2 regions of the Sphingomonas sp. M6A6_1c genome follow, and region 2 is predicted to be linked to the other one. Evidence: predicted binding sites of a transcription regulator. Region 2 holds the regulator's gene; the other holds the start of a gene.
The links. The regulator LexA, encoded in region 2, represses DNA repair genes until DNA is damaged. The targets are predictions, from matches to a motif close to GTTCCNCNCTTGTTCT.

Region 1 (5,009 bases), 210 kb from region 2:
AGCGACGCCGACGCCTGCCCCAGCGCACAGGCGCGCACCAGCAGCCCGACCTCGCTGACCCGGCCGTCGTCGCCGACGCCGACGTCCACCGTCACCCGGCTGCCGCAGATCGGCGAGCGTTTTTCCGCACTCGCCTGCGCATGGTCGAGCCGCGCATGATGCGGGATCGACGCCGCCAGCCGCAGGATCTCGGCATTGTAGAGAGGCGTGGTCATTTCAGGCTGCTCGCATTGTCGGAGGCATCGTCGGATCGAAGGCTCTGCCGCGCGCCGAACACCGGCAGGCCGCGCCGCCGCCGGTCGACGAAATCGGCGATCCCCGCGCTGGTCGCGTTGAGCAGGTTGTAGCAGCGCGAATGCGTCATCCAGTCGGGCCGCTGCGACGGGCCGCCGCGCGCGGTATCGACCAGCAGCGCCGCGACGAGAAAGCCGAGGCTGGCGATGATCAGCCCCTTGAGCGCGCCGAAACCGAAGCCGAGCGCGCGATCGACCGGCCCGAGGATCGACTGGCGCGTGCGTTTGCCGATCGCATTGGCGACGAGCTTGCCGCCGACATAGGTGCCGCCGGCGATCACCACGAACGCCGCCACCGCCGCGCCCGACGCGGTGCCGATCGTGCCCGCGAGCTTGGCGGCGAGCGCGACGTGGAACAGCTTGAGCATCGCGACGATCGCCACCCAGGCGAACAGCGACAGCACTTCGGTGACGAAGCCGCGCTTGAGCCCGAGCAACGCCGCACCCAGCACGGCGACGAGAACGATGATGTCGAGAGCGGTCAGCGCCATGCCAAAGGGAATAGGGATGCGCGGCCGGAGGCGCTAGTCCTTGGTAGTGGTGGGGGCCGTCGTTCGTGGCCCCTGCCGTCGAGGTTCCCCCTTCTTCGTCCGGCCCCAATTCGTCATCCCCCCTCCTTCGTCATCCCGGCGAAAGCCGGGACCCATGGTGGCGGGCGGTGGATGGTGCTTGCCGTCGCTGGCGGCGGCGTGTCCATGCGTCCCGGCCCTCGCCGGGATGACGAATGGGGAGGTCGAGGACCAAGCGGACCGACGACGCCCCCCCGCTCACCGCCCCAACATATGATCCACGAACTCGCCCAGCGTCCGAAACCCCGTCAGCCGCAGCGCGCTCTCCTCCTTGGCCACCGCCGCCGGCACCAACGCCCGCTCGAACCCGAGCTTGCCCGCCTCCTTCAGCCGCAACGCGCCATGCGCCACCGGACGGATCTCGCCCGACAGCGCGACCTCGCCGAACGCCACCGCGTCGATCGCCACCGGCCGCTCCGACAGCGCGGAGACCAACGCCGCCGCTACCGCCATGTCCGCCGCCGGGTCCTGCACGCGATAGCCGCCGGCGATGTTGAGATAGACCTCGGCATTGGAGAAGCTCAGCCCGCACCGCGCCTCGAGCACCGCGAGGATCATCGCCAGCCGGCCGCTGTCCCAGCCGACCACCGCACGCCGCGGCGTCGCCCCGCTCGCCAGCCGCACCACCAGCGCCTGGATCTCGACCAGCACCGGCCGCGTCCCTTCCAGCGCGGGGAATACCGTCGTCCCCGTCACCCCCTCGTCGCGCTGCGTCAGGAACAGCGCGGAGGGATTGGACACCTCCGCCAGCCCCTCGCTCTGCATCGCGAACACGCCGATCTCGTCCGTCCCGCCGAAGCGGTTCTTGATCGCGCGCAGGATGCGATATTGATGACTGCGCTCGCCCTCGAACGCGAGCACGGTATCGACCATATGTTCGAGCACGCGCGGCCCGGCGATCGACCCGTCCTTGGTGACGTGGCCGACCAGCACCAGCGCCGTGCCGCGTTCCTTGGCGAAGCGGATCAGCTCCTGCGACGACGCGCGCACCTGGCTGACGGTGCCGGGCGCGCCTTCGATCAGGTCGGAATGCATCGTCTGGATCGAATCGATCACGAGCAAGGCGGGCGGCGGCCCCATCGACAGCGTCGTCAGGATATCGCGCGTCGAGGTCGCCGCGGCGAGCTGCACCGGCGCATGACCGATGCCGAGCCGCCGCGCGCGCAGCCGCACCTGATCGGTCGCCTCCTCGCCCGAGACGTAGGCGACGCTCTTGCCGGCGAGCGCCAGCTTGGCGGCGGCCTGCAACAGCAGCGTCGACTTGCCGATGCCGGGATCGCCGCCGATCAGCGTCGCCGACCCCTCGACGAACCCGCCGCCGAGCGCGCGGTCGAGTTCGGCGATCCCCGTCGCCATCCGCTCGGGCAGCACGATATCGGCGTCGAGCCCGACCAGCTCGAACGATCGCCCGCCGGTGCGCAGGTCGTGCTTGGCCTGGAACGGCGTGACCACCGCCGCCGCCTCCTCGACCAACGTATTCCATTCGGCGCAATCGCCACACTGCCCCGCCCAGCGATGCGACACCGATCCGCACGCCTGGCACACATATCGTTTCTGCGGTTTCGCCATGCCCGGCAATATAGGCGGAGGAGAACGGGAAGGGAACAGATTTCGGGGCGGGTCCGTCCGGACCTTCGGCGGGGAGCGCGTTCCAACTCCTCCCCGGCACGGGGAGGTGGCACGGCGCAGCCGTGACGGAGGGGGGCTTCCCCAAACGCCGTTCCCCGAGGAAGCCCCCCTCCACCACCGGCTCTTCCGGCGGTCCCCCTCCCCGTACCGGGAAGGATCAGCCGCGATCCGCGCCGCGTCACCGTTCCCTAACGGTAAAGCACCACCCAAGTCCTCCGCCGTCAGGGGGAGGAAGACACGCGTCACTCATGCGGCACGCTCGATCAAGACGAAGAGATCACCCCGGAATCGCCAACCCCCGCTGCACCGCCGGCCGCGCCAGCCCGCGCGCCAGCCATGCATTCACATTCGCGAACCGGTGGATCCCGACCAGCTCGCCCGCCTCATAGAAACCGACCAGCGCATTCACCCAGCCGAGATGCGCGATGTCCGCCACCGAATAATCCGCGCCCAGCAGCCAGTCCTTGCCCGCCAGCGCCGCGTCGATCACCCCCAGCAACCGCACCACTTCGGCGACGTAGCGATCGCGCGGCCGCTTGTCCTCGTATTCGCGCCCGGCGAATTTGTGGAAGAAGCCGAGCTGCCCGAACATCGGCCCCACCCCGCCCATCTGGAACATCACCCATTGGATCGCCTGCCACCGCCCGGCCGGGTCGATCGGCAGGAATTGCCCGCTCTTCTCCGCGAGATAGAGCAGGATCGCGCCGCTCTCGAACAGGCCGAACGGCTGTCCGCCCGGCCCGTCGGGATCGAGGATCGCCGGGATCTTGCCATTGGGGTTGAGCGAGACGAACGCCGCCGATTTCTGATCGTCCTGGCCGAAGTCGATCCGGTGCGGCTCGTACGGCAGCCCCGTCTCCTCCAGCATGATCGACACCTTGACGCCGTTCGGCGTCGGCAGCGAGTAGAGCTGGATGCGATCGGGATGCTGCGCCGGCCAGCGCTGCGTGATCGGAAAGGCGGACAAATCGGTCATCGGCGACACCCTTGGCTGTTGAACCGCCGACATAGTCACGCCGCAATCGCGCCGCTATGGCCGGCGGCAGCATGCAACCCTCCGATCTTCGTGTCGCGCTGTTCAGCGGCAATTACAATTACACGCGCGATGGTGCCAATCAGGCGCTGAACCTGCTCGTCGGGCATCTGCTGGCGCAGGGCGTCACGGTGCGCGTCTATTCGCCGACGATCGATCCGCCCGCTTTCCCGCCGACCGGCGACCTCGTCTCGGTGCCGGCGATCCCGATGCCGGGCGGCCGCGCCGAATATCTGCTCGGCCGCTATCTGCCAGCCCGGACCCGCGCCGATCTCGAAGCCTTCGCCCCCAATCTCGTCCACGTCTCCGCGCCGGACCTGCTCAACCATGGCGCGGTGAGCTGGGCGCGGCGCAACGGCATACCCAGCCTCGCCTCCTTCCACACCCGGTTCGAGACCTATTTCCGCTATTATCGGATCGGCTTCGTCGAACCGTGGATCAAGGCGCTGATGCGGCGCTTCTACAATCGCGTCGACCGGGTGATGCCGCCGAGCCCCAGCATGGGCGCGCTGCTGCGCGAATGGGGGGTGACGACGCCGATCACGATCTGGTCGCGCGGCATCGACCACGATCGTTTCGTTCCCGAACGGCGCAGCCTCGCGTGGCGGCGCGAACTGGGGATCGGCGACGACGAGATCGCGGTCGGCTTCCTCGGCCGGCTGGTGAAGGAAAAGGGCCTCGACGTCTTCGCCGAGGTGATCAAGGACCTCACCCGCCGCGGCGTGCCGCACAAGGTGCTGGTGATCGGCAAGGGCCCGGCGCAGGATTGGTTCGCGCAGCAGGCGCCGGGGGCGATCTTCGCCGGCTTCCAGTCGGGCGACGACCTCGGCCGCGCGGTCGCGTCGCTGGACGTGTTCTTCAACCCCTCGATTACCGAGACGTTCGGCAACGTCACCACCGAAGCGATGGCCGCCGGCGTGCCGGTGGTGGCCGCGCGCGCGACCGGCGCGGTCGACCTCGTCGAGCATGGCGTGACGGGATTTCTGGTCGAGCCGACCGATATCGCCGGCTATGCGGATGCGATCGAGCGCATCGTCACCGAACCGGGGCTCAAGGCGCGGATGGGCGCCGCCGGCGTCGCGCGCGCCGCAACCTATCGCTGGGACACCGCCAACCAGACCGTGCTGGACACCTACCTCGAACTGGTAAGCTCCTAATCCTCCCCCGCCAGGGGGAGGGGGACCGCCCGGCGGAGCCGGGCGGTGGAGGGGGCGGACAGGGCAGAAGCCTTGTTACGACGCTCCCGCCCCATCCTTCCCCTCCGTCAGCGCTTCGCGCTGCAACCTCCCCCTGGCGGGCAGGGCTATCGCATATGGAATTTTTAAGTTGTGATCGTGCGCCGGAGGCCCGCAGCTCAATTGGAAAACTCCAACCTCGCGCGAGGTCACGTACCCATCATTGCGTGGAACGTCATATGCGATAGCCCTGCCCTGGCGGGGGAGGACGTACGCCCCCTACCCCTCCCGCCAGTCGAAGGTCAGCGGC
Region 2 (5,009 bases):
CATGGTCGCCTGATCGTCTTTCCATCCAAGGATACCGCATATGGCTGACAAATTCGCGATCATCACCGGTGCCTCGACGGGCATCGGCTTCGAACTGGCCTCGCTCGCCGCGCGCAACGGCTACGACATCCTCGTCGTCGCCGACGAGCCGCTGATCGAGGCGGCAGCGGCCGACTTCCGCCAATACGAGCATGACGTTCAGGCGCTCGAGGCGGACCTGTCGACCCCGGAAGGCGTCGATCGGCTGCTAGAAGCGGCAGGCGGGCGGCGGATCGACCTGCTCTGCGCCAATGCCGGCCGCGGTCTCGGCCATGCCTTCCTCGACCAATCGGTAGAGGATTGGCGCGCGGTGGTCGATACCAACATCACCGGCACCGCCTATCTCTTGCAGAAGGTGCTGCGCGACATGGTCGCGCGCAACGACGGCAAAGTGCTCGTGACCGGTTCGATCGCGGGTTACATTCCCGGCGCGTTCCAGGCGGTCTACAACGGCACCAAGGCGTTCCTCGACAGCTTCGTCGCCGCCTTGCAGAACGAGATCAAGGATGCCGATGGCGTCACGCTCACCAATCTGATGCCGGGACCGACCGACACCGAATTCTTCGCGCGCGGCGACATGCTCGACACCGATGTCGGCAGCGATCCCAAGAAGGACGATCCCGCCAAGGTCGCCGCCGACGGCTGGGACGCGCTGATGGAAGGCAAAGCAGCGATCGTGTCCGGCTGGAAGAACAAGATCCAGTCGGCCGTCGCCAATGTCACGCCCAATGCGGTGCTCGCCGAACAGCATCGCAAGATGGCGGAACCCGGCACCGCCGACCATTGATCGTGACGGCGGCTGTGGCCGGTGATCGGCCGCAGCCGTCGGCGTTCAAGGGCGTGGAGCGGGTAACGGGAATCGAACCCGTGTATTCAGCTTGGAAGGCTGCTGTACTACCATTGTACTATACCCGCACGACCTGACGGCCCGCGGGCGTCGATCGAGCCGCGGCTTATCGTCGCGCGGCATACGGGGTCAAGACCCAAGATCGCATCCCGTCGTGGTTCATGGCTTGCTTACCGTTGCCGCGCTAAGTCGCCGGGATGGAGCACGATCCCGAACAGGTCCCCGCATCGGCCGACCAGCGTCCCGCGTCTGCCGTCGGTCATGGCGTCGGGCTCGCTGGCATCGCCGGGCTGTTCGCGTGGCTGGCGGCGGCGCTCGCGATCGGCATGGATGGCCCCTATGCGGCGCTGGTCGCGCTCGTCGCCTGCGCGCTGCCCATGATCGGCTGGTCGCTGCTGGTCGACAAGGTGCATCGTCGCGCCAGCACCGGCATCGACTGGCACGATCCACGTCCGCTGGCGGAGCGCCGCGACGTCAGCCTGACCAAGCTCGCTGGCCTGTATCTCACCTGGGGCGGTATCGCCTTCCTCTACGGCATCGGGCGCTTCTATTGGGACGGCAATTTCGCCTTCGCCATGTGGTGTTTCGGCTGGGTCATGCCGATCGTCGCGATCCTCGCCGTGCCGTATGTGCTCTGGATCGACCGATATCTCGTCGAGCCGCGTGACGGCGCCTGGCACCTCGGCGCGTGGCTGACCGGCCAGCCCGGCGTCGTACCCGAGGCGATCTACGGCCATCTCCGCGCCTGGACGGTCAAGGCGTTCTTCCTCGCCTTCATGCTCGCGGTGCTCCCCGGCAATTGGGCGGGCTTCATCCACATCGACCGGGCGAGCCTCCGCGATCCCGTCGCGCTGGTGCAATGGCTGATCGGGCTGATGTTCGTCATCGACGTCAGCTTCGCCACCGTCGGCTATGTCCTGACGCTGCGCCCGCTCGACGCGCACATCCGCAGCGCCAACCCCTATGCCGCCGCATGGACCGCCGCGCTGATCTGCTATCCGCCGTTCATCCTGATGGAGTCGGGCGGCCCTCTCGACTATCATCCGGGGACGCAGGACTGGACATTCTGGCTCGCCGGCCATCCGACCGTGTCGGCGATATGGGGTGCGATCCTCGCGCTGCTGACCGCGGTTTACGCCTGGGCGACGGTCGCGTTCGGGCCGCGCTTCTCCAACCTGACCCACCGCGGCATCCTGACGCACGGGCCTTACGCGTGGTCGCGCCATCCGGCCTATCTGTCGAAGAACCTGTTCTGGTGGCTGTCGACCCTGCCGATCCTCACCACCGGCAGCCTGATCGACGCGGTGCGCGCCACCGCATTGATGGGCGTGGTCACCGGCATCTATTATTGGCGCGCCCGCACCGAGGAACGCCACCTCGGCCTCGATCCGGTCTACCGCGCCTATAGCGACTGGATGACCCGCCACGGCGCCGTACCGCGCTTCGGCCGCTGGCTGGTCGGGCGCTAGGTCGGATCGATAGCCAGCCTTAGAATTCCTCCCCCGCAAGGGGGAGGTGGCATGCCGGAGGCATGACGGAGGGGAGGACACGCAACAAGAGTGGTCGCTTACCTCCCCCTCCGTCACGGCTTCGCCGCGCCACAGTGCCGGGTCGGTCATGCCCCCGGCATGACCTTGAACGGCCGGGGGCCGTTCAACCCGGCACTCCCTGGCGGGGGAGGACTTGGCATCGTCCACGAGTTGAATGTCGATCGGCCTTAGGTCCAGCAGAGTGACAGCCGGAACTGCGCGCAACCCTGGGCTCCTGCTTTCGCAAGAGCACTGGGACGACTTTCGCAGAGGTCTCGGTCGAGCCCGGGGTGACGGAAAGGGGGTAATGCTTCGGTGCAGCCGATGGATACAGGAGGGCACGTCCGCAAGGCGTTCGCCCCCCGTCCGGCTCAATCGTAGCGGCGCAGGATGCCCGACAATTTGCCCTGTACGCGAACGTGCGACGGCACGTAGCGCTGCGGTTCGTAGGCGCGGTTGGCCGGGTCGAGCCGGACCATCGCGCCCTCGCGACGGAAATATTTGAGCGTCGCCTCGCTGTCGTCGATCAGCGCGACGACGATCTCGCCGTCGCGGGCGACCTCGGTCCGCCGGATCAGCGCGTAATCGCCGTCGAGGATGCCCGCCTCGACCATCGAATCGCCAGATACTTCCAGCGCATAATGTTCGCCCGAGCCGAGCAGGGCGGCGGGCACCGCGAGCATCGAGCTCCCCTCGAACGCCTCGATCGGGACACCGGCGGCGATGCGGCCGTGCAGCGGGATCTCGATGACGTCGTTCGCCGGCGTCGCCGCGGCGCGGACGTTGCCGGTCTTCGCGGGGGCCGGGGCGGGCGCGGGCGTCGCCGGTGCAGGCTTGCGCTCCGAGCGTTCCGGCATGCGCAGCACTTCGAGCGCGCGGGCGCGGTTGGGCAGGCGGCGGATGAAATGCCGTTCCTCGAGCGCGCTGATCAGGCGGTGCACGCCCGATTTGGATTTGAGGTCGAGCGCTTCCTTCATCTCCTCGAACGAAGGCGAGATGCCGGTTTCTTCCAACCGGTCGTTGATGAAGCAAACGAGCTCGTGTTGCTTGCGCGTGAGCATGAGCGGACCTTCCCCGTCGGAACAGACGCGGAACTTCTAGGGAACAGGATGGCGCCCGTCAAGCGATGACGAGGATTTCTGCCGAGTCGCCCGCGCTGGCGGCGGGTGCGTCGATCGGCCGCACGATCAGGCAGTGCGAGCGGGCGAGCGTGAGCAGCATCGAACTGTCCTGAATGGTCGAGGCATAGGCCCGGCCATCGCGCAGCTCGGCGCGCAGATAGTCGGTGCGCGGACCGTTCGCGGGCAGGTCTTCGCCGAGGATCGTCATCGTCGTGCGCGGCAGCGGGTCGGCGGCGCCGGCCAGATGCGCGATCAGCGGTTTGACGAACAGCAAGGCGGTGACGAAGGCCGACACCGGATTGCCGGGCAGGCCGAGCAGGATGGTGTCGGCGAGCCGCCCCGCCATCATCGGCTTGCCGGGACGCAGCGCGATCCGCCAGAAATCGATCGCGCCACCGGCGGCTTCGAGCGCCGGGCGGACGAGATCGTGGTCGCCGACCGAGGCACCGCCGGTGGTGACGAGCAGGTCGGCGTCGACGCCGGCGAAGACGTCGCGCAGCGTGCCGAGATCGTCGGGCAGGATGCCGAGGTCGACGAGATCGATCGGCAGGTCGGCGAGCAGCGCCGCCAGCATCGCGCGGTTCGATTCGGGCAGCGCGTCGGGGGTGTTCCCCTGACCGGGCTCGACGAGTTCGTCGCCTGTGGCGCAGATCGCGACCCGCACGCGGCGATGGACGGCAATCATCGCCACCCCGCCGGTCGCCGCGACCGCGATCCGCGCCGGCGTGAGCCGCTCGCCCTGCGCGATCAGCCGGTCGCCGGTCGTGAAGTCGAGGCCGCGGCGGCGGGTGTTGCGGCCCAGTCTCGGCGGACCTTCGCCGGTCAGCCGGATCGTCGTGCCGTCGGCGGCGACTTCCTCCTGGATCATCACCGTATCGGCGCCCGCGGGCATCGCCGCGCCGGTGAAGATGCGGACCGTCTCGCCCGGACCGACCGGGCCTGCGAAGGGACGGCCGGCGGCGCTTTCGCCGATCAGCCTCCAGGGTCCGGGGAGGTCGGCGAAGCGGATCGCATAGCCGTCCATCGCCGACAGATCGGTCGCCGGCTGCGTCCGGTGGGCGGCGACGTCGGCGGCGGCCCAGCGTCCGTGGGCCTGGCCGAGTGGTACGTCCTCGACGGCGACCGGGGCCGCCGAGGCGAACAGGCGGGCTTGCGCCTCGGCGATCGGCAGCAAGGCCATGGCGTCAGGCGCGCCAGTCGCCGGACTTGCCGCCGGCCTTTTCGAGCAGGCGGATGCCCGAGATCGTCATACCGCGGTCCATCGCTTTCGCCATGTCGTAGATGGTCAGCAGCGCGACCGAGACGGCGGTGAGCGCCTCCATCTCGACGCCGGTCTTGCCGTCCGTCTTGGCAAGCGCGGTGGCGGTGATGCCGGTGTCGTCCAGCTCCAGATCGACCGTGACGCGGGTGAGGGGAAGGGGGTGGCAGAGCGGGATCAGCTCGGCGGTCTTCTTCGCCGCCATGATGCCGGCG

Region 1: radA (DNA repair protein RadA) is a predicted target of LexA. The motif match lies at 2,453-2,468, and genes of this name have one in related genera.

Annotation. Positions count from the first base shown of each region.
Region 1 covers NZ_JBKEZO010000001.1:365,616-370,624, forward strand. The annotation lists gene ACLBWH_RS01640 (iron-sulfur cluster assembly scaffold protein) at 1-215, opposite strand, end outside; gene ACLBWH_RS01645 (CvpA family protein) at 212-784, opposite strand; gene radA (DNA repair protein RadA) at 1,061-2,431, opposite strand; gene ACLBWH_RS01655 (glutathione S-transferase N-terminal domain-containing protein) at 2,769-3,467, opposite strand; gene ACLBWH_RS01660 (glycosyltransferase family 4 protein) at 3,524-4,681, shown strand; gene ACLBWH_RS01665 (DUF2218 domain-containing protein) at 4,979-5,009, opposite strand, start outside.
Region 2 covers NZ_JBKEZO010000001.1:570,724-575,732, reverse strand. The annotation lists gene ACLBWH_RS02600 (zinc-dependent alcohol dehydrogenase) at 1-13, shown strand, start outside; gene ACLBWH_RS02595 (SDR family NAD(P)-dependent oxidoreductase) at 41-826, shown strand; tRNA gene ACLBWH_RS02590 (tRNA-Gly) at 881-954, opposite strand; gene ACLBWH_RS02585 (methyltransferase family protein) at 1,084-2,355, shown strand; gene lexA (transcriptional repressor LexA) at 2,787-3,476, opposite strand; gene ACLBWH_RS02575 (molybdopterin molybdotransferase MoeA) at 3,535-4,716, opposite strand; gene moaC (cyclic pyranopterin monophosphate synthase MoaC) at 4,721-5,009, opposite strand, start outside.